Phreatobacter stygius: one gene and its partner. The main gene of each other region encodes a partner of the protein of the gene in region 2 in a complex. Links are inferred from orthologs where the notes say so. Each region holds a gene or a part of one and is shown on either strand. Other genes may lie near its edges.

Evidence for each region.
Region 1: the proteins of E8M01_RS15525 (region 2) and uvrB are in contact, whole or in part, in a crystal structure (PDB 7EGT), measured with the Thermus thermophilus proteins. The link is inferred for Phreatobacter stygius from one-to-one orthologs. Residues at the interface, in WP_096412145.1 of Thermus thermophilus: His654, Arg656, Phe657, Gln666, Asp668, Glu669, Lys680, Arg681, Leu682, Ser683, Lys685, Tyr686, Ala687; in WP_096411307.1 of Thermus thermophilus: Glu23, Leu25, Arg26, Asp27, Gly28, Glu29, Arg30, Phe31, Arg55, Glu326, Asp327, Phe328, Glu379, Ser382, Gln383, His398, Gly400, Arg401.

The regions. Positions count from the first base shown.
Region 1 is NZ_CP039690.1:2,057,732-2,071,980, reverse strand. Bases 5,872-9,115 are described here. They hold uvrB (excinuclease ABC subunit UvrB), read right to left. Parts: upstream 8,757-9,115; coding sequence 6,072-8,756; downstream 5,872-6,071. Other genes in these bases: E8M01_RS09395 (hypothetical protein), read left to right, coding at 8,966-9,115; E8M01_RS09405 (ComEA family DNA-binding protein), read left to right, coding at 5,872-5,960. In the rest of the region: E8M01_RS09425 (LysR family transcriptional regulator), read left to right, coding at 1-188; E8M01_RS09420 (efflux RND transporter permease subunit), read right to left, coding at 354-3,509; E8M01_RS09415 (efflux RND transporter periplasmic adaptor subunit), read right to left, coding at 3,524-4,693; E8M01_RS09410 (TetR/AcrR family transcriptional regulator), read right to left, coding at 4,705-5,325; more of E8M01_RS09405, read left to right, coding at 5,592-5,871; more of E8M01_RS09395, read left to right, coding at 9,116-9,709; E8M01_RS09390 (Bug family tripartite tricarboxylate transporter substrate binding protein), read left to right, coding at 9,812-10,783; E8M01_RS09385 (hypothetical protein), read right to left, coding at 10,799-11,035; rplS (50S ribosomal protein L19), read right to left, coding at 11,239-11,622; tRNA (guanosine(37)-N1)-methyltransferase TrmD, read right to left, coding at 11,775-12,473; E8M01_RS09370 (HAD family hydrolase), read right to left, coding at 12,470-13,135; ribosome maturation factor RimM, read right to left, coding at 13,132-13,656; rpsP (30S ribosomal protein S16), read right to left, coding at 13,832-14,191. UniProt on the Escherichia coli protein: The UvrABC repair system catalyzes the recognition and processing of DNA lesions. A damage recognition complex composed of 2 UvrA and 2 UvrB subunits scans DNA for abnormalities.
Region 2 is NZ_CP039690.1:3,308,103-3,322,126, forward strand. Bases 10,934-13,952 are described here. They hold E8M01_RS15525 (ATP-dependent helicase), read left to right. Parts: upstream 10,934-11,234; coding sequence 11,235-13,670; downstream 13,671-13,952. Other genes in these bases: E8M01_RS15520 (L,D-transpeptidase), read left to right, coding at 10,934-11,093. Also shown: E8M01_RS15460 (PhzF family phenazine biosynthesis protein), read left to right, coding at 1-180; E8M01_RS15465 (MFS transporter), read left to right, coding at 280-1,536; E8M01_RS15470 (methylated-DNA--[protein]-cysteine S-methyltransferase), read left to right, coding at 1,619-2,215; E8M01_RS15475 (helix-turn-helix transcriptional regulator), read left to right, coding at 2,218-3,069; E8M01_RS15480 (VOC family protein), read left to right, coding at 3,098-3,460; E8M01_RS15485 (SRPBCC family protein), read left to right, coding at 3,500-3,910; E8M01_RS15490 (hypothetical protein), read right to left, coding at 3,914-5,155; E8M01_RS15495 (transporter substrate-binding domain-containing protein), read right to left, coding at 5,233-6,108; E8M01_RS15500 (enoyl-CoA hydratase-related protein), read left to right, coding at 6,347-7,132; E8M01_RS15505 (3-hydroxyacyl-CoA dehydrogenase), read left to right, coding at 7,136-8,650; E8M01_RS15510 (PaaI family thioesterase), read left to right, coding at 8,653-9,087; E8M01_RS15515 (Hsp33 family molecular chaperone), read right to left, coding at 9,119-10,093; more of E8M01_RS15520, read left to right, coding at 10,470-10,933. UniProt on the Escherichia coli protein: A helicase with DNA-dependent ATPase activity. Unwinds DNA duplexes with 3'-5' polarity. Translocates on single-stranded DNA with 3'-5' polarity. Initiates unwinding more efficiently from a nicked substrate than double-stranded DNA.

The DNA of each region.
Region 1 (14,249 bases), 1.3 Mb from region 2 along the record:
GCATCGGCATCCTGCACCACTACGCCGCCCGCGACGTGCCGGGGCTCATGCCGGTCCTGCCGAACCTGACCATCCGCCGCACCTATCATCTGGTCGCCCATGTCGATACCCGGCGCATCGCCCGGGTCGACGAGGCCTATCGGTTCATCGTCGAGGAGGTGGAGGCCGCGGGCAGCCTGTTTTCTTGAGAAACGGCCGCAGCCATCGGGCTTTCGCAGGGGCCTCAAGCGCCTGGCTCGGTGGCCAGGCGAAGAGCCCGGTGCCCGCGGGGGCGGACCCGCGGACACCAGGCTCGAGCATTTCCCGGTTCACGGGGAAGCCAGGAAATACTCTTGGCGGAGGGCGGCGGCCGGTTATTCGGCTGCGACCCGAATCGGGGCATGCGGCTGCGTATTCGCGGGGCTTGGCTGAGCTCCGTGGCCATGGCCGCCCTGGGCCTCGCCCGGCTCGTCGGTCGGGCCGACGAAGCGGCCGAACAGCCAGCCGAAGAAGCGGCCGAGATCGTCCATAACGGTGTAGAAAGACGGGACGAAGACTAGGCTCAGCACGGTCGAGACCAGCAGGCCGCCGATCACCGCGATGGCCATCGGCGCGCGGAACTCGCCGCCGTCGCCCATGCCGATCGCCGGCGGGATCATGCCAACCGCCATGGCGAGCGTGGTCATGATGATCGGCCGGGCGCGCTTGCGGCCGGCATCCAGCATGGCCTCCTTGCGCGGCACGCCGTCGCGCACCCGCTCGACCGCGAAATCGACCAGCATGATGGCGTTCTTGGTGACGATGCCCATCAGCATGAGAATGCCGATGACCACAGGCATGGAGATGGCGTTCTTGGTCAAGAGCAGCGCGATGATGACGCCGCCGAGCGACAGCGGCAGCGACATCAGGATGGTGAGCGGCTGGAACAGCGAGTGGAACAGCAGGACCAGCACGCCGAGCACCATCAGAAGGCCGGTGCCCATGGCGAGCGCGAAGCCCTGGAACACCTCGGCCATGACCTCGGCATCGCCGCCGCTCTGGAACGCCACGCCGGCCGGCAGGTTCTTGGCCACCGGCAGGGCGAGGACCATTTCCAGCGCCGGTCCGATTTCCAGGCCGCCGGTCAGGTCGGCGCCGATATTGACCCGCCGCATGCGGTTGTAGCGCTCGATCGACGAGGGGCCCTGGCCGAAGGTGATATCGGCAACCGCGGTCAGCGGCACCTGCTGGTTGGTCGCCGTGGTGACGGTGAGCTGCGACAGGAGGTCGAGATTGGTGCGCGCGGCGGTGTCGAGCTGGACCCGGATCGGGATCTGCCGGTCGCCGGCATTAAACTTGGCGAGATTGGCCGCCACGTCGCCAATGGTGGCGACACGCACGGCTTCCGAGATCTGGTCGGTGGTGACGCCATAGCGGGCGGCCTCGTCGGCGCGCGGCACGACGCGGATCTCCGGCCGGTCCAGACCGGCGGCGGCAGCGACATTGACGAAGCCGGGCAGGCGCCGCATTTCGGTTTCGAGATCGGCGACCGCCTTGTTCAGGCTGGCCGCGTCGTTGCCGCGCACGATGATCGACAGCTCGCGCTCGCCATTGTCGCCGACATACCAGGCGCGGATGTCGGGGATCTGGTTGAACAGCCCGGAAACCGCCTGCTGGATTTGCCGCTGGGTGCGGCTGCGCTCGGTCTTGTGGCTCAGCCTGACGATGACCGAGGCCCGGCGGATCTCGCGGGTGCCGGTCGGGGTTGCGCCGCCGACCACCAGGACGGATTGCACCTCCGGCACTTCCTTCTTCAGGAGCTTGGCCAGCTCGTCGGTGCGGTTGCGGGTATCCTCCAGGGTCGAGCCCGGCGGCAGTTCGACCGAGACGACGAAGCGCGCCTCGTCGGGGAAGGGAATGAAGCCGGTCGGCAGGAAACGGATCGCATAGATCGACACGGCGAAGATCGCGATGCCGGCCAAAAGCGTCACATAGCGGAACCGCATGGTGCCGTTCAGGAAGCGCAGATAGCCGCGCATCAGCCGGCCGTCCTTGGCTTCCTTGTGCTCGTGGGGCTTGAGAAAATAGGCCGCCATCATGGGTGTCACGAGCCGCGCCACAAGCAGCGAGAACAGCACCGCGACGGCGACGACCAGGCCGAACTGCTTGAAATATTGGCCGGCAATGCCGCCCATGAAGGACACCGGTGCGAACACCGCGACGATGGTGAAGGAGATGGCGATGACCGCCAGCCCGATCTCGTCGGCCGCCTCCATGGAGGCGCGATAGGGCGATTTGCCCATCTTCATGTGGCGGACGATGTTCTCGATCTCGACGATGGCATCGTCGACCAGGATGCCGGTCACCAGGATGATGGCGAGCAGCGACACCAGGTTCATCGAGAAGCCCATGAGCTCCATCACCCAGAAGGTCGGGATGATCGAGAGCGGCAGGGCGAAGGCCGAGATCAGGGTGGCGCGGAAGTCGCGCAGGAACAGGAAGACGACGATGACGGTGAGGATCGCGCCTTCCAGCAGCATTTCCATGGCCGAATGGAAATTGCCCTCGGTGTAGTTCACCGAATTGTCGATCTCGCTGAACGTGACGTTCGGATGGGCGGCCCGCATCTCGACGATCCTGGCGCGGGCGAGCGCCGCCACCCGGGCATCGGAAGCGCCCTTCGAGCGGAAGATCTGGAAGGCCACCGTCGGCGTCTCGCCATTGACGCGGGTGAAGGCGCGCGGCTCCTCATAGAGGTCGGTCACCTTGCCGAGATCGGACAGGCGGACTTCGCGGCCGCCGGGCAGCACGATCTTGGTGCCGGCGAGATCGTCGACATTGATGGCCGAGGCGAGGGTCCGGATCGACTGCTCCTGGCCGGCGACATCGCCACGGCCGCCGGCGAGATCGACATTGGTGGCGCGCAGCTGGCGGTTGACGTCGCCGGCGGTGATGCCGAGCGCCATCAGCCGGTCCGGGTCGAGCGAGATGCGGATCTCGCGGGTCACGCCGCCATAGCGGGCGACCCGGCCAATGCCCTTGAGGCCCTGCAGGTCGCGCTTCACCGTGTCGTCGATGAACCAGGACAGCTGCTCGAGCGTCATCGCGGGGGCGGCGACCGCCACCGTCATGATCGGCTGGTTCTCGATGTCGAGCCGCTCGATGATCGGCTCTTCGATGCCGCGCGGCAGATCGGCACGGATCTTCGAAATGGCGTCCTTGACGTCATTGAGCGCCCGGTCGGTGTTCACCTCCAGGCGGAATTCGACAATGGTCACCGAACTGCCGTCGGTGATGTTGCTCATGACGTTCTTGACGCCGGCAATATTGGCGACCGCGTCCTCGATCTTCTTGGAGATCTGGGTCTCGAGTTCGGCGGGTGCGGCGCCCGACTGGGTCACCGTCACCGAGATCAAGGGGATGTCGATATTGGGAAAGCGGGTGATCGGCAGGTTGAGGAAGCTCATCCAGCCGAGGAAGCAGAGCACGACGAACAGCACGATTGCCGGGACCGGCTGGCGGATCGAGTAGGCGGAAATGTTCAAGGCCATCGGGAGTGCCTCGTTCAGCGGGCCGCAAGGGCGATCGGGGTCACCCGATCACCATTGCGCACGAAGCTGCCGGAGACGGCCACCACCTGTTCCCCGGCCTGCAAACCCTGGCGGATCTCGATGCGGTTATCGGCGCGCAGGCCCGGCACGACGGTGCGGGTCTCGACCAGGCCGTCCTTGACCACCTGCACCGAGACCGCGCCTTGCGCGAACATCACGGCGGACAGCGGCACCAGCACGCCTTCCGAGCGGGCGACCTCGACCAGGCCGCGGCCGAACGAACCGAGCGGTGGCCGGTCGGTGCCGTCGAGCGCGATGCGCACGCGGCCGAGCCGGTTGGCGCGGTTCACTTCCGGCGCGACCAGGCGCACCGAACCGGCGAGTTGCCTGTCCCAGCCGGCGGCGTCGATGGCGGCCTTCTGACCCGGCTTCAGCTTGGCGAGCGTGGTCTCGGCAATGTCGCCCTCGAGTTCCACCGCGCCTTCCGAGATGATGCGGAACAAGGGGTCGCCGACCGCGGCGGCGACCGCACCGACACGGGCGGTGCGGCGCGACACGACGCCGCCGACAGGGGTGCGGATCTCGGAGCGTGCGATGCGCAGGGCGATGTCCTCGCGCTGGGCGCGGGCGAGCGTCAGATCGGCCTCGCCGAGGCGGAGCGCATGATGGGCGGCGTCCAGGCGGGCATTGGCGGCGCGCGAGGCCGACAGGCGCTGGTCGAGCTGATCGTTGGAGGCGACACCGGTGGTCTGCAATTGGCGGGTGCGCTGCAATTGCTGGTCGGTCAGGCTCTTATTGGCGGTGGCCTCGGCGATCGAGGCATTGGACTGGGCGATCGAGGCCTCGGCACGGGCGATCTGCGCGGCGTTCTGGGCCAGCTGGACGTCGAGCATGGCGCGGTTGAGCCGGGCGAGCACCTGGCCGGCGGCCACCTGGTCGCCTTCTTCGACCAGGATCTCGACAATCGACAGGCCCTCGACCTCGGGCGAGATCAGCACCTCTTCGCGCGCCACGAACGAGCCGGTGACGATCACCAGATCGCGCACCTCGCCACGGCTGGCGGTGGCAACCGTCACGGAGGGCGGGCGCGGTTCGTTGGCCCGTGCGGCGCCGGCGCCGAGCGGCAGGACAAGGGCGAGAAGCAGCAGGGAGCGATGCATGAGGCGGGTCATGATGCGGGTCATGGGGGGCAGCTTCAGGTCAGGTTGTCGTTGGACGGGGACAGCGGTGTCAGCAGCATCGTGCGCATGATGTCGAACATCATCTCGACATGCGGAACGGGATCGAAATCGGGATCACGGCCCCGACGCAGCATCAGGCCGTCGGCATAGGTGATCATGAACTGCACGGTGCGTTCGAGGTCGGCATGCGGCTCGGTATGGCCGCGTGACCGGGCGGTATCGAGCGCGCCATAGAGCTTCTGGTAGATGAATTCGTCGGTCTTGACGCGCAGCGCCGCGATCTGCGGATTGCGCGTCGCTTCCGACATGATCTCGATCCACATGCTGCAATTGGCGCGTGGTTCATCGACCATGTGGTAATAGGCGAGGTCCCGGAACGAGGCCCAGAGGTCGTCGGAGGTGGCCAGCGCGTCGAAGCCTTCGGAGGCCTGGGCGAGATCGCGCTCGCAAAGACCTTCGATCATCGCTTCCTTGGAGGGGAAATAACGATAGAGATTGCCTGGGCTCATGCCGGCCTCGCCGCAGATCTCGGCCATGGTCGCGCCATGAAAACCTGAGCGCATGAAGCAGCGCTCGGCGGCGTCCAGGATCGTCGTCTTGCGGTCGGTGCGCTGGATCTCGTCGATACGCGGCATTGTCTAACGGCACTCCGGCTGACGCGGCGTCATTAGCGGGGAATGTTTCAGGTTGCAATGCAAAAATGAACGAACGTTCGCTTTTTTAAGACAAATCAAAAGACAGGCAAATTTGAGGCGGACCGGCGCGCGCGCGATGGCGGAGCCGCTAGGGACACACCGGATTGAGCTGTCCGCCCGATGGTGCTCGGCTGTCGCCACAGGTTCGGCGTGACGGCGGCCGATTCGGCCACCCACCATCGCCCGACCCAACGAGGGAGACGACCATGCTCAAGACTCTGCTTCTCGCCGGCGCCCTGGCGGCCTCCGCCGCGGGCGGCGCCTTCGCCCAGGCGACCCAGCCGGCAACGCCGGCCCGGCCCGCCGCGCCGCCGGCCGCCACCAGCCCCGCGGCGCCCGCGCCCGCGCGCCCGGCCGCCACCACGCCCGCGACCACGCCGCAATCGGCGCTGATCGACATCAATTCGGCCACCCGCGCCGAGCTGATGACGCTGACCGGCATTGGCGAGGCGCGCGCCGACGCGATCATTCGCGGCCGCCCCTATCGCGGCAAGGACGACCTGCCCAACCGCAACATCATCCCGCAGGGCGTCTATGACGGCATCAAGGACAAGATCATCGCCCGCCAGCGCTGATCGCATCGCCGCATTGCCTTGAACGGACAGGCCGGCCCGGGCCGGCCTGTCGCGCCGACCCGTGGCCGGTGACCGGGTGTCTCGCGCCAGCACAACGGCCGGCGAAGCGTGTCAGCGCTTCCAGCCCCGCCGTGGCTTGCCGCCGCCTTTGTGCCGGGCCTCGGCCCCAACAGGCACTTCGCGATCGGTGCCCGGGCCCATGCTGTCGAGATCGGGCCTCGCCGCGCGGGACGGCGGCAGATTGGCCGCCTTGCCGTATTTGCGCTCGCCACGATAGCCGCCGGTCCTGTCGTCGACCGCCTGCTGGCGCGCCAGCGGGTCGTCCATGACAGCGAGTTCGGTCTCGCGCAGCCGCTTCAGCTCGTCGCGCAGGCGCGCGGCCTCCTCGAAGCGCAGGTCGGCGGCCGCCTCGCGCATGCGCTTTTCCAGATCGGCGGTGACCGCCGCGAGATTGTGGCCGACCGAAGCGCCGCTCTTGGTCAGGCCGGCATCGACGGTGACATGGTCTTTCTCGTAGACCGAATCGAGGATCTGCGAGATCGCCCGCTTGATGGTCTGCGGCGTGATGCCATGGGCGGCGTTATAAGCTTCCTGCTTCTCGCGCCGCCGGTTGGTCTCGGCAATGGCGCGTTCCAGCGAGCCGGTCATTTGGTCGGCATAAAGCAGCACCCGGCCGTCGACATTGCGGGCGGCGCGGCCAATGGTCTGGATCAGCGAGGTCTCGGAGCGCAGGAAGCCCTCCTTGTCGGCATCGAGAATGGCGACCAGCGCGCATTCGGGAATATCGAGGCCCTCGCGCAGCAGGTTGATGCCGACAAGCACGTCGAAGGCGCCGAGCCGGAGGTCGCGCAGGATCTCGATCCGCTCGATCGTGTCGATGTCGGAATGCATGTAGCGGACCCGCACGCCCTGCTCATGCAGATATTCGGTCAGGTCCTCGGCCATGCGCTTGGTCAGCACGGTGACCAGCGAGCGATAGCCGGCGGCCGCCGTCGCCTTGACCTCGCCGATGAGGTCGTCGACCTGGGTGCGCGCCGGCCGGATGATGCAGGGCGGGTCGATCAGGCCGGTCGGCCGGATCACCTGTTCGGCGAAGACGCCGCCGGTCTGTTCCAGCTCCCAGCCGCCGGGGGTCGCCGAGACGTGGATGGTCTGCGGCCGCATCGCCTCCCACTCCTCGAAGCGCAGCGGCCGGTTGTCCATGCAGGAGGGCAGGCGGAAGCCATATTCGGCCAGCGTCGCCTTGCGCCGGAAGTCGCCACGATACATGCCGCCGATCTGCGGCACGGTGACATGGCTCTCGTCGACGAAGACCAGGGCGTTGTCGGGCACATATTCGAACAAGGTCGGCGGCGGCTCGCCGGGCCGGCGGCCGGTCAGCCAGCGCGAATAGTTCTCGATGCCGGCGCAGGAGCCGGTGGCCTCCATCATTTCCAGGTCGAACAAGGTGCGCTGCTCGAGCCTTTGCGCTTCCAGGAGCCGGCCGGCCTTGTTCAATTCCTCCAGCCGCCAGCGCAGCTCTTCCTTGATGCCCGTGATGGCCTGGACCAGGGTCGGGCGCGGCGTCACATAGTGCGAATTGGCATAGACCTTGACGAAGGACAGGTCGGCATTCTTCTGGCCGGTCAGCGGGTCGAATTCGTGGATCGACTCGACCTCGTCGCCGAACAGGCCAATGCGCCAGGCGCGGTCTTCCAGGTGGGCCGGGAACAGTTCGATGGTGTCGCCGCGCACCCGGAAGGTGCCGCGTGAAAAGTCCATCTGGGTGCGCTTGTATTGCAGCGCGATCAGGTCGGCGATCAGCTGCCGCTGGTCGAGCTTCTCGCCGACCTTCACGCCGAAGGTCATGGCGGTATAGGTCTCGACCGAACCGATGCCGTAGATGCAGGAGACCGAGGCGACGATGATCACGTCGTCGCGCTCGAGCAGGGCGCGGGTGGCCGAGTGGCGCATCCGGTCGATCTGCTCGTTGATCGAAGATTCCTTCTCGATATAGGTGTCCGAGCGCGGCACATAGGCTTCCGGCTGGTAGTAGTCGTAATAGGAGACGAAATACTCCACCGCATTGTTCGGGAAGAACGATTTGAACTCGCCATAGAGCTGGGCGGCCAGCGTCTTGTTGGGCGCCAGCACGATGGCCGGGCGCTGGGTCGCGGCAATGATCTGGGCGGCGGTGAAGGTCTTGCCCGAGCCGGTGACGCCGAGCAGCACCTGGTCGCGCTCCTGGCGGCTGAGGCCGTCGACCAGCTCGGCGATGGCGGTCGGCTGGTCGCCGGCCGGCTCGAATTCCGAGACCAGTTCGAACGCCTTGCCGCCCTCCCATTTTTCCGGACGTGCCGGCTTGTGCGGCAGCCAGACCTGGCCGTTGACCTCAGGCCGGCCTTCCTGGATCAGCCGCTCCAGCGCCTTGACCGTGGCGGTGACGCCGGAGGTGCCGATCTCGCTCTCGATATCGAGGGCCTGGGCCTGTTCGACATTGATGCCGAGCCGATGCGCCAGCGCCTTGTCGGCAAGGCTCGCCTCGGCCTGGAAACCGGCCTGCGGTGCTTCGGCAAAGCCGTGCTGGGGCTGGCCGGTCTGCGAGCCGACACCCGCCGTGCCGCGATTGATCGCCGGGTTCAGGAGCGCCGCCAGCGCCGGGCCGAGCGGCTGCAACTCAGGCTTGGAGGCCTTCGATCGCGGCGTCTTGGCCTTGGAATCCCTCGCCTTGGCGGGTCCAGCGCCCTTGGCAGGCGAGGGCGATGCCGCTGGCGATCGCGGAACTTCGGCGACAGGCTGCTTCGGAGCTTTCGACATGCCGGCAATATGGGCCGGGACCCGCCGGAACGGAAGAGGTACGGGCGGTCTTGCAGCTGTGCTGCTGACACAGGGTGGCAGCAGCAGCATGGGGTCCTGGGAGGCGGACTGTGTCGGCGCGCACGGCGCAGCCTTCCGATCCCGGCATGCTGGATCCGGACGGGCGAGCGCCGATCTTGCCTGACGTCGCACCTGATGCGGAGGCTAGCATGCCCGGACCGACCAGCGCGGCCGCGCGCGTCACCATTGCCGTGCTCGGGATCCTGGCTTCGCTTGCGCTCGCCGAGCTGGTGTCGTTCCGGGTGCTCGGCCTGTTCCTGTCACCGAATTCCCAAGGCAGCTACACCATCACCAGGACGGGCGGCGAGGCGCGCTGGCTGGCGGTGGCCAACCTCGTCTCGCTCGCGACATCAGTCCTGCTGGCGATCGGCATCGTGAAGCTGGTCTATCGCCGCCGCCGGCTCGATCGTCCGCTGGTCGTTCTCGGCGGCTATGCCGGGGCCTGCATCGTCGCCGGCCTCGTCCTGCTCGCCTGTGCCGCGGGCTTTGCCAGCGGCAATCTGCCGGTCAGCGAAGCGCGTCCGCGCGCCGGTCTCGAAGATCTCGGGTCACTCTATCTCGCCCTATGCCTGGTCAGCGTCTATATCGGCGTCCTCGCGCTTCTGCCGGCAGCCGCCATCATCGCCTATGCGGAACGACGCGGCCTGCGTTCACCGCTGTTCTATGGGGGGGCCGGCGCAGTTGCCGCCGTGACGGTCGTCGGCGCCGTCCTTCTCGTCCTCCTGCTGGCCGGCGCGCCGCAACGGGAGGTCTTCCGCGGCGCATCGCCCTTGTTCCGCCTGCTGCTGCTGTTTGCCGCACCGGGTCTTGCCGGCGGGCTGACCTATTGGCTGATCGCCGGACGCAAGGCGGGCGAGCGGCCTCCGTCCATGGCCGCGCGACCGGTGGATTGAGGCGGGCAGGCCGCCGGCATTCTTCAATGCCCCTTCCTTTGGCGCCTTGCGCCATGTCATTTTCCGTGCTCCGCACAGCGATCGATTTCCGGAGCCTGTCCCATGCCTGCCGTTTCCCGCCGCGCCGCGCTCGGCCTCCTGTCCTCGGCGCTCGCCGCGCCGGCCTTCGCGCAAGCCGATTACCCGAACCGGCCGGTGACCGTGGTGGTGCCGCAGGCGCCCGGCGGGGCCAATGACATCATCGCGCGGATCATCGCCGAAAAACTATCCGAGGTGATGGGCCAACGCTTCGTCATCGAGAACAAGGCCGGCGCCGGTGGCAATCTCGGCTCGCAGGCCGCCGCCCGTGCGACGCCTGACGGCTACACGCTGCTGGTCACCATTTCGGCGAGCCAGGCGATCAATCCGGCGCTTTATGCCCGCACCGGCTTCGATCCGGTGAAGGATTTCGCGCCGATCTCCATGCTCGGCACCGTGCCGAACGTGCTGGTGGTCAACCCGAACTTCCCGGCCAGGACCGTCGCCGACCTGATCCGCATGGCCAAGGAAAAGCCCGGCGACTATCATTATGCCTCGGCCGGCAACGGCACGCTGAACCACCTGGTCGGCGAGATGCTGAAATCGCGCGCCGGCATCGACCTGAAGCACATCCCCTATCGTGGCATTGCCCCGGCGCTGAGCGATGTCATCGCCGGCCATGTGCCGATCACCTTCTCCAACCTGCCGGCGGTGATCAGCCAGATCCAGGCCGGGACGGTCAGGGCGCTCGGCGTGTCGACGCAGAAGCGCAATGCCAACATTCCCGACGTGCCGGCCATTGCCGAGACCGTGCCGGGTTTCGACGCCGAATTGTGGATCGCCATCTACGGGGTTGCCGGCACGCCGCAGCCGATCATCGACAGGCTGGTGAGGGCGACACACGAGGCGCTGGCCAAACCCGATATGAAAGCGAAATTCGCCCAGCAAGGTGCCGACATCGTCGCCTCGACGCCGGCGGAACTGGCGGCCAAGCTGGAGGCCGACCTGAAGGTCTGGGCCGAGATCGTGCGGACATCGGGCGCCAAGATCGAGTGACCGCCCGAGCGGCCGTCATCGGCCTTGCGGCATGCGCGGCGCGCCACGGCAGATCCCGCCGGGCGCGCCGGCGTCGTCGCAGAACGGGCGGCAATTGCCGGATTGCCGGCAAGCCTGGTCGACCCAGCGCTCGCCGGTCGCCTGCCAGTTCCAGTCGGCGCATCCGGCGAGCAGCAGAGCCGCGCCGATCAGGGCCAGGACCGCGCCGGCGCGCCGGCGCGGGGAGACGGGCATGGAAGGATGGCCGGGCATCAATGCTCTCCGTTATGGAGGCATTGCCTTAGCATATTTAATTATTGTTTTGCGATAACTAATTTCTGAAATGCGACGGTGCAGCCGCGTCTGGACCGTCATCCCGGTCGATGCCTTGCCGGCCAATAAAAACGGGGCCCGAAGGCCCCGTCGAAATTCTCAGCAAATGCCGGTCGCCGAAACGGCGATCACTGCCTTGGCGATCACTTGGCCTTGGCGTTCGGCTTGTTGTCGGCGCGCTCGGCGATACGGGCCGACTTGCCGCGACGATCACGCAGGTAATAAAGCTTGGCGCGACGGACCTTGCCGCGGCGCACCACCTTGATCGAGTCGATCGACGGCGAATAGACCGGGAAGACGCGCTCGACGCCCTCGCCATAAGAAATCTTGCGAACGGTGAAGCTCTCCATCAGGCCGCCGCCGGAACGCGCGATGCACACGCCTTCATAGGCCTGGACGCGGCTGCGGTCGCCTTCGCGAACCTTCACGTTGACGATCACGGTGTCGCCGGGAGCGAAGGTCGGGATGGTCTTCTCGCCGAGAACGCGAACGGCCTCTTCGGCCTCGATGGTCTGGATCAGATTCATGGGTCTCGTCCTTGTGGCCGGCCGACAGCGGTCCGGCATGTTTTTGGTCTTGATTCGAAGGGTGGGCGCGAGCGCCCGGTTGTTCCTCGGCTGAGGGGCTTTCACCCCTGGTGCCATCGGAGGCGGCTCGATACGCCAAAATGGCGTAGTTGTCACCCCTTCTTGGCTGAAATCGCCGACCAAAGATCCGGTCGCCGCTCGCGGGTGATCCGTTCGGCTTCGGCGCGCCGCCATTTGGCGATCTTGCCGTGGTCGCCGGAGGTCAGAATGGCGGGGATCTCCCGGCCTTCGAACAGCTGCGGCCGGGTGTAATGGGGGTATTCGAGCAGGCCGGCCTCGAAGCTCTCCTCCGTGCCGGACTGGTCGTGGCCCATGACGCCCGGCAGAAGCCGCACCACCGCATCGAGCAAGACCAGCGCGGCGATCTCGCCGCCTGACAGCACATAATCGCCGACCGATACCTCTTCGAGACCGCGGGCTTCGATGATGCGTTCGTCGACCCCTTCGAACCGGCCACAGAGGATCATCGCACCCGGGCCGGCGGCGAGCTCGCGGACACGGCCTTGGGTCAAAGGCCGGCCGCGCGGCGACATCAGCAGGCGCGGGCGCGGATCGTCCGATGGCGAGGCGGCGTCGATGGCGCGCGCCAGCACATCGGCCTTCATCACCATGCCCGGTCCGCCGCCGGCCGGCGTGTCGTCGGCGGTGCGGTGGCGGTCCCGGGTGAAATCGCGAATGAACACGGTGTCGAGCGACCAGGCCTCGCCCATGGCTTTGCCGGCGAGGCTTGCCCCCAGCGGTCCCGGGAACATCTCCGGATAGAGGGTGAGAACGGTCGCGCGGAACATCAGGCGGGTACCGTCAGGCCTTGAAGGTCGAAACCGGTGAAATCGGTGATCGTGGCGATCCGGTTGGGAAATTCGGCGAAGGCTTCCGGCGCCAGCATGGTGGTGACCGCCACCGCCCGCATGCCGGCGCGCCGGGCGGCCTCGACGCCGAGCGGCGCATCCTCGAACACCAGGCAGCTTTCGGGCGGCACGCCGAGCAGCTCGGCGCTCTTCAGGAAGATGTCGGGATTGGGCTTGCCGCGCAGCCCCATGGCGGGCGAGGCGATGGCCTTGAACCGGCGCCTGAGGTCGAGCGTATCGAGCACCACGGCGATATTGTCGGGTGGCGCGGCAGTGGCGACCGCCGAAGGCAGGTGGAGCGCGTCGGCGGCGTCGAGCAGCGCGGTCAGGCCGGCCAGCGGTTGGGCATGGGGTTTGTAGGCGGCGCGGTAGAGCTCTTCCTTCTCCTCGGCCAGCGCCGCGCGGCGCTCTTCGGTGAGCCCGGGGAAAAGGCCCGCGAAGATCTCGGGCAGCGAACGGCCGGCGGTCTGGACGAAATGCTGGTCGCGGTCGAAGGGCAGGCCGTGGCGCCGGTGAAAGATTTCCCAGGCGTCGTCGTGAAAGCGCATGTTGTCGACAATGGTGCCGTCCATGTCGAAGATCAGCGCGCGGACCGGATCGCTCATTGCGGCTCCTCCTCGTCCTCGAGCAGGCCCGGCGGCGGATCGACGACCAGCTTGCCGCCGGCAATGTCGACGGAGGGCACCACCGCCTTGGTGAACGGGATCATCACGGCCTTGCGGCCACGGCGCGCCACGTCGATGATGTCGCCGGCGCCGAAATCGAACACCGCGGTGACCGTGCCGATGGTCTCGCCGGCAGTGGTCACGGCGGTCAGGCCGATCAGGTCGGAATGCAGGAATTCATCCTCGTCCATCGGTCCGGCGAGCCGCTCGCGCGGCACCAGCAGGTCGAGATTGGTGACCGCCTCGGCGGCATTGCGATCCCTCAGCTCCGTGACCCGCGCGACCAGCACTTCGCCGGCCGGGCGCACCGTTTCGAGCGTGAAGGTCCGGCCGTCACGGGTGGTCAGCGGCGAATAGCCGAGGATGGCGGTCGGGTCCTGGGTGTAGGACTTCAGACGCACCTCGCCCTTGATGCCGTGGGCGGCACCGAATTTCGCGACGAGGACGAGATCGGAGGGCATGATGCCTCTCTCCAGGAATCTGGCCATGCCGGCCGTTGCCGCCGGCATGGCCCTGGCCGAGCCGGCGGTCCGGCGAAGGGTCTTGCCCGCCACCTCCCGGTCAGGGGAGGTGGGCGATTGATGTGTCCTGGCCGGCCGTGGCGAGGCGCCGGGGGCGCCCACGGCCGGATCAGGCTCAGCCCTCGGCCGGGGCTTCGGCTGCGGCGGTCTTGGCGGCGCGCGACGCGGCGCGCTCCTCGGCCTTCTTGCCGGGCTTGGCCTTCTCCGGATTGCTGCGGGCTTCGCGCTTCATCAGGCCTTCGGCATCGAAGAAGCGGGCGACGCGATCGGTCGGGGTCGCGCCCTTGGCAAGCCAGGCCTTGGCGGCCTCGAGATTGATCTCGTAACGCTTCTTGTCCTTGTCGAGGATCGGATTGTAGGTGCCGAGCTTCTCGATGAAGCGGCCGTCGCGCGGCGAGCGCGAGTCGGCGACGACGATCTGGTAGAACGGGCGCTTCTTGGTGCCGCGACGGGCGAGGCGGATCTTGAGCGACATGGGGTGTCTCCTTGTAACTGTCGTTCGTGATGTCAGGTGAATGCGATGTCGTGGGTCC
Region 2 (14,024 bases):
GGTTCGATCCACGCGACGCTGGTGCCCTATTGGGCCGGCAAGCTTGGAAAGACCCGGCTTTCAGCCCTGCAATGCTCGAAACGCGGCGGCCATCTCCTGTGCGAGCTGGCCGGCGACCGCGTGCTGCTGACCGGCCAGGCGGTGACCTTCATGACCGCCACGATCCATTTGCCGGACTGACGACAAGGCTGGCCCTGACGGGAACGACATTTCGGCGCGCACCGAAGCATCGGCCGCGCCAAACCGGCACTGTCGGGCATCGTCATCGGGGGATTTCACATGACCGCTCAGGCCGTTCAGGCTCCATTTTTCGGTTGGCGCGTGGTCGGCGGCGCCTTCGTCCTGGCGGTCTTCGGCTGGGGTCTCGGCTTCTATGGGCCGCCGGTCTTCCTGCATGCCGTGCGCGAGGCCCGCGGCTGGCCGCTGACCCTGGTCTCGGTCGCCGTCACCACCCATTTCCTGGTTGGCGCGGTGGTGGTCGCCAACCTGCCGGCGCTCTATCGGCGCTTTGGCGTGCCGTCGGTGACCAAGGCCGGCGCACTCGCCCTGGGACTTGGCGTCTTCGGCTGGGCGGTCGCGGCCGAGCCTTGGCAGTTGATGGCCGCGACCGTGCTGAGCGGCGGCGGCTGGGTGGCGATGGGCGCTGCCGCCGTCAACGCCATCGTCTCGCCCTGGTTCGTGCGCTCGCGGCCGGCCGCGCTGTCCATGGCCTATAACGGCGCGAGCATTGGCGGCGTGCTGTTTTCGCCGCTCTGGGTCATGGCCATTTCCAGCCTCGGCTTTCCGACCGCCGCCGCGTTGATCGGCCTGGTCACGGTGGTGGTCATGTGGGTTCTGGCCGATGTGGTGTTCCGTCATACGCCCGAGAGCCTGGGGGTCGAACCGGACGGCGACACCGCCGGCGCAAGGCCTGCCTCGGCCGTCGCGGCGCAAGCCCGGCCGCTGCCCGGCTCGGCGCTCTGGCGCGACCTCGGCTTCATCACGCTGGCGGCCGGCATGGCGCTCGGCCTGTTCGCCCAGATTGGCCTGATCGCCCATCTGTTCTCGCTGCTGGTGCCGGCGCTCGGCGCCCAATATGCCGGCCTTGCCATGGGTTTTGCCACCATTTGCGCCATTGCCGGCCGCACGCTGGTCGGCTGGCTGATGCCCGCCGATGCCGACCGCCGGCTGGTCGGCTGCCTCGCCTATGCCGTGCAGATCGTCGGTTCCGTCGTGTTCATCCTGGCGGCGGGTGAGAATGTCGCCCTGCTGCTCCTCGGCGTTGCCCTGTTCGGCTCCGGCATCGGCAATGCCACCTCGCTGCCGCCGCTCATCGCCCAGGTCGAGTTCACCCGCGAGGACGTGCCACGGGTGGTCGCGCTGATCGTCGCCATCGCCCAGGCGAGCTATGCCTTCGCGCCGGCGGCCTTCGGCCTGATCCGCGACCTGACCCAGACGACGCCGGGTGCCGCGCCGCTGTTCTTCGCAGCGGCCGCCGTCGTGCAGGGGCTGGCGATCGCAACCTTCTTGATCGGCCGCAGGCGTCAGCCCATGTGATTCAGCCCGTGTGATCCGGGCTGGCCCGGAGCAAGATTTTCCAAGTGCGGCCCGCGACGCCGGTGCTATGATCGGAGCAGTCATGACAGAGCCTGGCTACACACTGTTCGAGACCGCCATCGGCCTCTGCGCCATTGCCTGGGGCGAGGCCGGGATTATCGGCGCGCAACTGCCCGAGGGTGATGCCGCGCGATCGCGCGCACGGCTTGCCCGGCGCTTTCCGGACGCACGTGAAGCGCCGCCGCCACCGGCCGTCAGCCGGGCGATTGCCGAGATCGTCGCGCTGATCGCCGGCGAGCCACGAGACCTTCATGCCATCCAGCTCGACATGGCGGGCGTGCCGGATTTCCACCAGAAGGTCTATCAGGTCGCCCGCGCCATCCTGCCCGGCGAAACCTTGACCTATGGCGAGGTCGCCAAGCGCATCGGCGAGCCGGGAGCCTCCCAGGCGGTTGGCCAGGCGCTCGGCAAGAACCCGTTCCCGATCATCATTCCCTGTCATCGCGTCTTGGCGGCCGGCGGCAAGACCGGCGGCTTCTCGGCCAATGGCGGCGTCGAGACCAAGTTCCGCCTGCTGACCATCGAGCGCGCGCGGACCAGCGCCGAGCCGACCCTGTTCGACGGCGACAGCGCCTTCGGCTTCGCGGCCCCGCCGCGCCAGAAATCGCGGAGCGGCTGACCATGACGGCCATGACGCTCTGTGATTGCGCTTCGATGTTCGTGATGGACTACCGCTGCACCGCGGGTCCCGACGACCGGCCGTTCACCGAGGTTCATGACCGGTTCTCGCTGTCCTATGTCCGCCGCGGCAGTTTCGCCGTGGCGAGCCGCGGCCAGTCGTTCGACCTGGTGGCCGGCTCGATCTTTGTCGGCCATCCCGGCGACGAATATGTCTGCCGCCATGACCATCACGTCTGTGGCGACGAATGCCTGTCGTTTCAGCCTTCGGCCGAACTGGTCGACGCGATCGGCCCGCGCGCCGATCTCTGGCGCATCGGCGTCCTGCCGCCCCTGCCCGCGCTGACCGTCATTGGCGAGCTCGGTCAGGCCGCCGCCGATGGCCGCAGCGATGTCGGTGTCGACGAAGTCGGCCATCTGCTCGCCGCCCGTTTCATCGATGTCGCTTCCGGCCACAAACGCAAGCCGGCCACGGCCGTGGAACGCGACCGCCGTCGCGCGGTCGAGGCGGCGTTCTGGATCGACACCTATTCGCACCGCCCGATCGGGCTCGAGGATGCCGCAAGCCAGGCCGGCCTCAGCCCGTTTCATTTCCTCCGGCTGTTCACCCGGACGCTCGGCGTGACGCCGCATCAATATCTCGTCCAGTCGCGGCTGCGCCACGCGGCACGGCTGCTGGCCGATGACGAACGCTCGATCACCGATATCGCCTATGATGTCGGCTTCGGCGACCTGTCGAATTTCGTCCGCACCTTCCATCGGGCCGCTGGCGTCTCGCCGGGCGGATTCCGCAAGGCGGCGAAGGGCGATCGCAAGATATTCCAAGAACGCCTGGGGGCCTTCGCCCTAGCCTGACCTCCTACTCCAGGAGGACACCATGTCCATGTACGATCATTTCGGTTTGCGGGTTGGCGATATGGACGCGAGCGTCCGTTTCTACGACGCCGTGCTGTCGCCGCTCGGTCACGTCGCCGGGCCGCGTGAGGAAACCTATGCCGGTTTCGGACCGGCTGACGCGCCGGCCTTCTGGCTGCATCCGGAAAAGAACCGGACCGGCTCCGGTTGCCACATCGCCTTCCGGGCGCCGAGCCGTGCCGCGGTCGACGGCTTCCATGCCGCCGGGCTGAAGGCCGGGGCCAAGGACAATGGCGCGCCCGGCATCCGCGCCGATTATGGCCCGACCTATTACGCAGCCTTCCTGATCGACCCCGACGGCAACAATGTCGAAGCGGTCTGCACGAAATAGCCGCTTGTCCGAAACCTCTGGAGCACGGGAGGTCGCGCCATGGCGTCGATCCGCAGGGATATTCTGATTGAAGCCGGCCCGGACCATGTCTGGGCGGCGGTCCGCGACTATGGCCAGGTTCACACCAGGCTGGCGCCGGGCTTTGTCACCGGCACGACGCTGGAGGGCGATCTGAGGGTGGTCACCTTCGCCAGCGGCCTGATGCTGCGCGAGCTGATCGTCGATGTCGACGATCAGGCGCGCCGTCTCGCCTGGGCGGCGATCGAAGGTCGGGCGACCCATCACAACGGCTCGCTGCAGGTCTTCGCCGAGGACAGCGGCGCCAGCCGGCTCGTCTGGATCACCGATATCCTGCCGCATGAGCTGGCGCCGCCGATCGGCGCCATCATGGCCGAGGGCATGGTGGTCATGAAACGGACGCTGGAGCAGAGCGCCCGCCAGGCCGCCTGAGCCTCAGTTGAACCAGATCGCGTAGGTCAGGAACTGGCCGGAGAACACGCGCTGCCACTGCGCCCAGCTCTGCCGTGTGATCTGCGGACCATCCTTCAGGTAGGGCAGGGCGGCGTGGCCGGTGCCCCAGAGCACCAGGTCGAAAGGCCTGGGCTGTTCGAAAAAGGCACGGAAATCGATGCCTTGCCGGTAGCGCCAGTGCGGCAGCAGCAATTTGCCGTCCAGCACCGCCTCGAATTCGGTCAGCGCCGCCTGCCAGCCGTCGAGCCGTTCCTGGGTCACTTCCAGGCCCGGAAAGGCGGTGTTGCGCTGTTTCGGGCCCGGCAGCCATTCCTGGTCGTCGTCGGTCTCCGCCAGCACCTCCTTCCAGCTTTGCCGGCTGAGCGCGATCACCGCTTTCAGATGATCGCGGGCTTTCACCAGGCGCTCCGGTTCGGCCAGCGGCCAGCGAACCAGATGGACCAGCGCGATGAGATCGCCCAGCTGTCCGGCATCGCCGCCGATGATCGGGTCGCGCAGCGGCTCCGGCGCGGCGCGCGGCCCCGACGGATCGGCCGCCCCCTGAAACAACAGATGGGCGGCGCCGTCATAGGTCTCGTGCCAGTCATAGGCGAGCGCGAATTCGAGGAAGGCCGACAAGAGCCTGGAATAACCGCGCAGCCAGATCATGTCGGCACGGTCGAAGCCGACCTCCCAGGGCGGGCTGTCCGGTTCGGCGCGCGACTGGCCGATCATGCCGACGCGCGCGATGATCCGGCCGAGAGCCTCGTCCGCCGAGGCCTGGCCGTCGCCGTTCAGGTCGAGGCGGATCGCGTTGAGATCGAGCGGCAGACGCACCGATCCATCGGGCAGGCGCGCCAGCACGGCTTCGGCCGCGGTGAGGTCGGCGAGAAACCGGACATAGATCGCCCGGAGCTTGTCATAGGTCAGCGGCTCCGGATTGGCATTTTCCGGCACCGGCAGGCGCAGGATCGGAATGCTGCCGCTGCGCGGTGGTCGCAGGCCGTGGCGATGGAGCCCCTGGCCAAGGGTTTCGACGGCCCGCGCGAACTTGACCATGCCAAGCGCCGCCACCGTCTGGGTGTCCTGGGTCCGGCCTGTCAGTTCGGCCTCGCCCTGGGCCAGGGTGCCGGCGCTGGCATGCCGCCTGAGTAGATCGCCGGCGCCGGCGTCCTGCGCCCGGGCGCCCGTCTCGAAGGCCCAGGCGGTGAGCGCCAGCAGTCCGGCGAACAGAGTTCTGATCATGACATCGCTCCTCGGTCGGCGCGGACGAAGCCCGAACTCTGTGGCGGAACCACGTCGGTCGCACACGGCAGGGCGCTCTAGTAGATCCCGACCGGAAAGGCCTTCAGATAGAGGTCGGTATAGATGCCCTTTTCCCAGAGCCGCTGCAGCGCATGGTTGATGGCGATCCTGAGCGGATCGTTGCCGCGCCGCATGACGACGGCGAGGCCCTCGCCGAAATAGCGGTTCTCGGTGAAGGCCTGGCCGAGGAAGCGGCAGCAGTCGGCCGATGCCTGGCCGTTCAGCCAGAAGGCATGGCTGACGCCATCGCCGAACAAGACATCGACGTCGCGGCCGCTCAGCGCCTTGCGCGCCTCGACAAGCGTCGGATAGCGGCGGATCGCCGAACCGCGGAAGAAGGCCTGGACATAGGCCTCATGGGCCGTGCCGGTGACAACCGCGATGGAGCGGCCGGCAAGCGCTTCGGGGGTCGCGTCGGCGAGTGCGGTGTCCCGGCGCATGACGAAGCGGGCCGGCGTCTCCAGATAGCGGTCGGACACCTCGTAGCGCCGGCGGATCTCCGGGGTGATCGCCTGGGCTGCGATGATGGCATCGCCGCCATTGCGGTCGAGGCTTTCCAAAAGTGTGTCCCAGCGCCGGACCTGGATCGTGCAGGGCACTTTCAGTTCTTCGCAGAGCGCCCGGGCGAGGTCGACATTGAAGCCGATCGGCTGGCCTTCGGGCCCGGCGAAATTGAATGGCGGATAATCGTCTTCGGTCAGGAAGCGGATTTGCGGCACGCGCGTCATGTCGACCCGCTCGCTGCGCCGGCGCGGATCCCAATAGCTCGGGATGATCACTTGCGGCGCGGCATCCGGCGGACGCGGGCTCGGAATCGGCGCCTGCTGCGCGCGCGCGGGCCCGCAGGCGAGTGCCGTGATCATCGCGAGGGCAAGAACGGCCTGGAGCGTCATGGCGCGAACGGGATCTCATGCGGGCGGTTGATCGAAACGGCTCCCTTATAGCCTAGTCGCAGCCTGCCGCGAGCCGCGTCCCGACCATACGGCCTGCGCGTCGAAATCTGGTTGCTTTCGCGCCGTCGCGGGGTAACAAAAGTCGGCATGCGCGGGGCGCCCGCAGGTGTCCCCGCTGGGCTCCAGAAAGAATTATCGTGACAAGGGCTTATGCCCTGATGGCCCTGGGAGGGCGCAGATGACCGAGGCCGCCAAGCCGAGCGTGATCGTCGAGGATCTGGCGCCGCATGTGGCGCTGGTCAGGATCGATCGTCCCGAGGCGCGCAATGCGCTGAACGCCGAGACGCGCGCGGCACTGGTCGAGGCCTTTCAAAGGCTCGGCGCCGACCCGGATGTGCGTGTCGTGGTCCTGACCGGCACCGGCAAGGCCTTCGTCGCGGGCGCCGACATCAAGGACATGGCGAGCCGCACGCCACCCGACATGATGGCGCGCCGGACCCATTTGCAGTGGCAGGTGATCGCCCAGTTTCCCAAGCCCCTGATCGCGGCGGTCAACGGCTTTGCCCTTGGCGGCGGCTGCGAGCTCGCCATGCATGCCGACATCATCATTGCGGCCGAGAGCGCGAGGTTCGGCCAGCCGGAGATCAAGATCGGCATCATGCCCGGTGCCGGCGGCACCCAGCGGCTGATCCGCGCGGTCGGCAAGTTCAAGGCGATGAAACTCATGCTGACCGGCGCGGTGATCGACGCGCATGAGGCCGATCGCATCGGGCTGGTCACCGAGGTCGTGCCGGATGCCGAGCTGATGGAGCGCGCCAAGGCGCTGGCCGTCGAGATCGCCGGCCTGCCGCCGGTGGCGCTGGCCGAGATCAAGGACGTGGCACTGACCGGCGAAGACCTGCCGCTGGCCGCCGCCCTGGCGCTGGAGCGCAAGGCCTTCCAGTTGCTGTTCTCGACCGAGGACCAGAAGGAGGGCATGGGCGCCTTCCTCGACAAGCGTTCGCCTGACTTCAAGGGACGTTGAATCATGCCGGAATTTGCGAAAGTGGGTGTCGTCGGGGTCGGCGCCATGGGTGGCGGCATCGTTCAGATGGCGGCCCAGGCTGGCGCCGAGGTGGTGCTGTTCGACGCCCGGCCGGGCGGGGCAAAAGCTGCCGTCGAGAAGCTCGGCGCGACCTGGGACGGACTGGCGGCCAAGGGCCGCATGACCGCCGAGGCCGTGGCCGCAGCCAAGGCCAGGCTGACGCCGGCGGCCTCGATCGCCGATCTCGCGCGTTGCGACCTGGTCATCGAGGCGATCGTCGAAGACCTCGAGGTCAAGCGGAAGACCTTCGTCGAGCTGGAGACCGTGGTGCGCCACGATTGCGTGCTGGCCACCAACACCTCGTCGCTGTCGGTGACCGCCATCGCGGCCGCCTGCGCCCGCCCCGAACGGGTCGCCGGCTATCATTTCTTCAATCCCGTGCCGCTGATGAAAGTCGTCGAGGTGATCGACGGTGCACGCACGGCAGCCGGCATTTCCGGCCGGCTCGCAGCCTTCGCCCGAGAATATGGCCACCGTCCCATCGCCTGCATCGATTCGCCCGGTTTCGTGGTCAATCATGCCGGGCGCGGCTTCGGCACCGAGGCGCTCCAGATCGTCGTCGGCGAGGGTGCCGCCGCCTATGCCGACGTCGACCGCGCCTTGCGCGACCAGGTCGGTTTCCGGCTCGGGCCATTCGAGCTCCTGGACCTGACCGGCCTCGACGTGTCGCAGCCGGTCGGCGAGAGCATGTTCCGGCAGTTCTACGGCGAAGCGCGGTTCCGGCCGTCCTGGCTGCTGAAACAGCGCCTGGACGCGGGCCTGCTTGGCCGCAAGGCCGGTCACGGCTTTTATGCCCATGGCCCCGAGGGCCAGGAAAAGCCGCCGGAACAGGCGATTCCCCGAGCCGATCCGCGGCCGGTCTGGGTGGTGGCGGTGGAGTCGGCCTGGCGTGACGAGATCGTTGCCATAGTCCAGGCCGCCGGCTGGCCGGTGGCGAGCGGTCCGCAGCCGCCGGATGATGCCTTGATCGTGGTCGCGCCGCTCGGCCATGACGCGACCGCCGCGGCCGAGGGACTGCAGGTGCCCGCCACCCGGCTGGTGGCCATCGACGCGCTGTTCGGACTTGCCAAGCGGCGGGTGATCATGGCCGCGCCCGGCGCCGATACGGGCTTTGTCGAAGCCGCCCATGCCCTGTTCGCGGCCGACGGAACCCCGGTCACCCGCATCCGCGATTCCGCTGGCTTCATTGCCCAGCGGGTGGTCGCCACCATCGTCAACATTGCCTCCGACATGGCCCAGCAGCGCATCGCCAGCCCCGCCGACATCGACGACGCCGTGCGGCTCGGCCTCGGCTATCCGCAAGGCCCCCTGGCGCTCGGCGACGCGGTCGGGCCCGAGCGTATCGCCGCGATCCTCGCGGCCCTGAACGGCCTGTCGGGCGATCTGCGCTACCGGGCGAGCCCCTGGCTGCGCCGGCGCGCCGGGCTCGGCCTCAGCCTGGCGACGCCCGAGCCGTGACGATGGAGGATCGCGCCCATCCCGGACCGGCCGACGGCCCCGGTCGCCTCAGCGGCTTTCAGAAGCTGATCGGCTGGAAGGTCAAGGTCTGGGAAGACGGCCATGCGGTGATCACCTGCGAGATCCGGCAGGACTTCATGAACCGAAGCGGCATTCTGCATGGCGGGCTGATCGCCACCTTGCTCGATTCGGTTGCCGGGCACGCCGCTTTCGGCGCGCCGCCGGCCGATCCGAGCCAGCCGCGGCAGGGCGGCGTCACCTTGTCCTTCACCATCAATTATCTCGGCACGGCAAAAGAGGGCGAGCTGACGGTGACCGGCCGGCGCACCGGCGGCGGCAAAAGCATCATCTTCGCCCGTGCCGAAGTCGTCGATGCGGCGGGGCAGCTGATTGCCGAGGCGACCGGTACGTTCAAGCGGATGAAGCCCAAGCCGTGAGGCGGCACCACCGCCGCGCCCGATGAAGGGCTCACTCGGCCGGGTCGAACTCGGCCGGAGCGAATTTGTAGCTGGTCGAGCAATATTCGCAGGTCACCGTGATCGCGCCGTGCTCGACCATGTCGTGACGCTCCTGAGGCGTGAAGCTGCGCACGATGTTCTCGATCTTGTCGCGCGAGCAGGTGCAGTGGTCCGACACGCCCTGCGCGTCGAACACCCGGACCCCGCGTTCGTGAAACAGGCGGAACAGCAACCGCTCGGGCGATACGGTGCGGTCGACCAGCTCGTCGTCGCCGATCGTGTCGGTCAGCGCGCGGGCTTCGGCCCAGGCCTCATCCGGCTCGGGCAGGGGCGTGCCGTCCGGCGCGTCGCCGGGCGCGAGGTCGCGGGTGATCGCGCTGCCGGCTTTCGGCACGTGCTGGACCAGCATGCCGCCGGCACGCCAGGCGCGGCTCGGACCGTTCTCGCCGGGCACCAGCTCTTCGGCCGCGGCGAGCCTGACCCGCGTCTCGATCTGCTCCGACTGGCGGAAATATTGGTCCGCCGCCTGTTCCAGTCCCTGGCCGTCGAGTGAGACGATACCTTGGTAGCGCTGCGTTTCGGCGCCCTGGTCGATGGTCATCACCAATTGTCCGCTGCCCAGCAGGCTGGCCGGATCGGCGCGGCCGGCTGCGGCCGCCTCGGCAACCTTGCCAGCATCGAAGCGGGCGAGCGCCCTGACCTTGTCGGGCGTGGTGACATCGACCACCAGCATGCGGACCGGGCCGTCGGTCTGCGTCTGCAGGATCAGCCGGCCGTCGAATTTGAGGCCCGAGCCGAGCAGCACGGTCAGCGCGGTGGCCTCGGCAAGCAGGCGCGACACCTCCGGCGGGTAGCCGTGGCGGTCGATGATGGTGGTCGCGGAGCGGCCAAGGCGCGCCACGCGGCCGCGCAGGTCGAGCTCGTCGACGTGAAAGGGCACGACAATGTCGTCGGCGCCGTGGGTGAGATCGGGGACAGTGGACATGAGCCGCTATATGGCGCTGTCGGGCGCCGATTGCGAGAGGGTTTGACAGCTGTCCGGCGCATGGCTCGCAGGTGATTCGCGGGAGGCCCGGCGCGGCCCTTCGGCAGCCCGCCGCGAGCCCGCCACAATCACGTTCCCGTGAGTCTGGACCGGAACAGAAAAATTCAGTCGGCTTGCGGGTTTGCGCGGGATGAAAAGTCGTGGCCGCGCGGTCACAGTCATGGCGAAAAAATGGCCTTGCCCATGGCGGCAGGCGCGACGCCCCGTTGCAATGCAACGAAGCTTGCCGCTTTCATACCGTCAGCGGTGTTTTACAATCTGGCCTTGTCGGGCCGCCTCCGCCGGTATCGCTGTTTCAACAGGTCAAGGTGCATCCATGCGGCGCATTCTGCCAATTCTCGCCACCACGGCGACGCTCCTGCTGTCGGCGACCGCCGCGCAGGCGCAGTTTCTGTTCTTCGGAAATCAGAACACCCAGCAGGTCATGATCGACCCGGCCACCGGCCAGCCGATGCGCCAGACGCCGCGCACCGATGGCGGCCCGCGTGTCGGCGCCAGCGCCATCCCGCGCGAGACGGTGTCTTATGCCGGTGGACATGCGCCGGGCACGGTCATCATTTCCACCCAGGAGCGCCGGCTTTATCTCGTCCAGCCGGGCCGCACCGCCATTCGCTATGGCGTCGGCGTCGGCCGCCCGGGCTTCGCCTGGGCCGGCGTGAAGTCGATCACCCGCAAAGCCGAGTGGCCGGATTGGCGTCCGCCGGCGCAGATGCTGCGCCGCCGCCCCGATCTGCCCCGCTTCATGGCCGGCGGCCCGCAGAACCCGCTCGGCGCCCGGGCGCTCTATCTCGGTTCTTCGCTCTACCGCATCCACGGGTCCAACGAGCCGCACACGATCGGCACGGCCGTGTCGTCGGGCTGCTTCCGCATGACCAACGAGGACGTGATGGATCTCTACGCCCGCGTCCGCGTCGGCACCCGGGTGGTCGTCACCCGCTGAACCTGGCTGCGATCGACCTGTCGAGGTGAGGGCCGGCGGCAGCGCCGGCCTTTGCTTTTTCAGGCGCTCGTCCTGGCGCATTTGATTCCCGCGCCAAAAGTCCCATTTTGGGGGCTGACCGAATCGGAAGCTTCAAGCCCCATGGCCGACCCCGTGACCCATCGCCAGCCGAGCCTCGCCGAACGGGCGATGGCCGCGCGTGGCGAGGCGGCGGCGATCGGCTATCTCGCCAATCTGAATCCCGAACAGCGTGCCGCCGTCGAGACGATCGACGGGCCGGTGCTGGTTCTGGCCGGCGCCGGCACGGGCAAGACCCGGGTGCTGACCACCCGCATCGCCCATATCCTGGCGAGCCGGCGCGCCTTCCCGGGCGAGATCCTGGCGGTGACCTTCACCAACAAGGCCGCGCGCGAGATGAAGGAGCGCATTGGCCACCTGGTCGGCGAGGCGGTCGAAGGCATGCCCTGGCTCGGCACCTTTCACGCAACCGGCGTCAAGATGTTGCGTCGGCATGCCGAATTGGTCGGCCTGAAGCCGGGCTTTTCGATCCTCGATACCGACGACCAGATCCGCCTGTTGAGGCAATTGATCCAGGCCGAAAATATCGACGAGAAGCGCTGGCCGGCGCGGGTGCTGGCGGGCGCCATCGATGGCTGGAAGAACCGGGCGCTCACGCCGGACAAGGTGCCGGCGGGCGAAGGCGGCGCTTATGCCAACGGCCTCGGCGTCAAGCTCTACAAGGACTATCAAGACCGGCTGAAAGTGCTGAACGCCGTCGATTTCGGCGACCTGCTGCTGGAAGTCATCCGGCTGTTCCGCGAGAATCCGGATGTGCTGGCGCACTACCAGCAGCGGTTCAAGTTCCTCCTGGTCGACGAGTATCAGGACACCAACGTGGCGCAATATCTGTGGTTGCGCCTGCTGGCCCAGCGCCAGGAGGGCCGGCCGCAGAACATCTGCTGCGTCGGCGACGACGATCAGTCGATCTATGGCTGGCGCGGTGCCGAAGTCGACAACATCCTGCGCTTCGACAAGGATTTTCCCGGCGCCACCGTCATCCGGCTCGAGCGCAATTACCGCTCGACTGGCCATATCCTGGCCGCCGCCTCTCATCTGATCGCCCATAACGAGGGCCGGCTCGGCAAGACGCTGTTCACCGACGGCGAAGACGGCGAGCGGCCGACACTGACCTCGGTCTGGGATTCGGAGGAAGAGGCGCGTTCGGTCGGCGAGGAGATCGAACAGTTGCAGCGCCAGGGCCACGCCCTGAACGAGATGGCGATCCTGGTGCGGGCCTCGTTCCAGATGCGCGAGTTCGAAGATCGCTTCATCACCATTGGCCTGCCCTATCGGGTCATCGGTGGCCCGCGCTTCTACGAGCGGCTGGAGATCCGCGATGCGCTCGCCTATCTGCGCTGCGTCGCTCAGCCGGCCGACGACCTGGCCTTCGAACGCATCGTCAACACGCCGAAGCGCGGCCTGGGCGATGCCACGCTGCAGCTTCTGCACGACCATGCCCGCGCCCGGAACGTGCCGCTCATGCAGGCCGCCAGGGTCATGGTCGAGACCGAGGAATTCAAGCCCAAGGCGCGCAATGCGCTGAAGTCGCTGATCGACGCCTTCGACGGCTGGGCCGCCAAGCTCGACACGCTGCCGCATCAGGAGCTCGCCGAACTGGTGCTCGACGAGAGCGGCTATACCGAGATGTGGCAGAAGGACCGCACGGCCGAGGCCGCCGGGCGGCTGGAAAACCTCAAGGAACTGGTCCGTTCCATGGAAGAGTTCGAAAACCTCGCCGGCTTCCTCGAACATATCGCGCTGGTCACCGATGCGCGTGGCGAAGGCGAGAGCGACGATGCCGTGTCGATCATGACGCTGCATTCGGCCAAGGGGCTGGAATTCGACTCTGTCTTCCTGCCCGGCTGGGAGGAGGGGCTGTTTCCGCATCAGCGCGCGCTCGACGAGAGCGGCCGCGCCGGCCTCGAGGAAGAACGCCGGCTCGCCTATGTCGGCATCACCCGCGCGCGCCGCAATGCCAGGATCTATTTCGCCGGCAACCGGCGCATTCACGGCCTGTGGCAATCGACGGTGCCGAGCCGTTTCGTCAACGAACTGCCGGAAGGCCATGTGACGATTGCCGAAGGCCTTGGCACGTCAGGTTACGGCGGCATGGGCCGCGGCGGCTTCGGCGAGAGCCGGTTCGACAAGGCCGGGGCTTTCTCCTCGACCTATGCCACGCCCGGCTGGCAGCGCGCCCAGGCGCAGAAGTCGCTGGCCGATGCGCAAGGCCGTTTCACCGGCCGTTCCGGCAGCCAGGCCTTCGGCTCGACCTTCGCGGAGGGCCGCGGCGGCTTCCAGGGCCGGCTGACCGAACGCTCCGGCGGCGGCCGCACCATCGATGGCGAACTCGTCGCCAAATCGACCGGCGAACCCTCGCGCCACAAGGTCGGCGACAGGGTGTTCCACTTGAAGTTCGGTTATGGCGAAGTGGTCGCGGCCGACGGCAACAAGCTCACCGTCCAGTTCGACAAGGCCGGCGAGAAGAAGGTGGTCGACAGCTTCGTCGAGGCGGCGTGATCGTTATCTGGATAACCGGCGGAAAAGCTTGAGTAGCGTCCGTTAGGCCGCTGACTTCAGATGCAAATCGAGTGTCAATCCAAATCGGCTTGTTTCCCACGCCTGTGAGAATCGGGGACATTGGGGTTTTGGCGGCTGCGGCCCAACCAATTCGGTCACCTGGCCGCCCCCGCGCATATTGTACTGACCGGGATCAACCGATTCGAAAGGCCCGGTCATGCTTCGCAGCAGTCGTGACATTGTCCGTCACCTTGAACGTGAAGGTTGGGTTCAAATCGGCGGCAAGGGCTCGCATGAGAAGTTCCGGGACCCCGGAAACCGGCAAGACGACGGTGGTGCCGGATCCGAACAAGG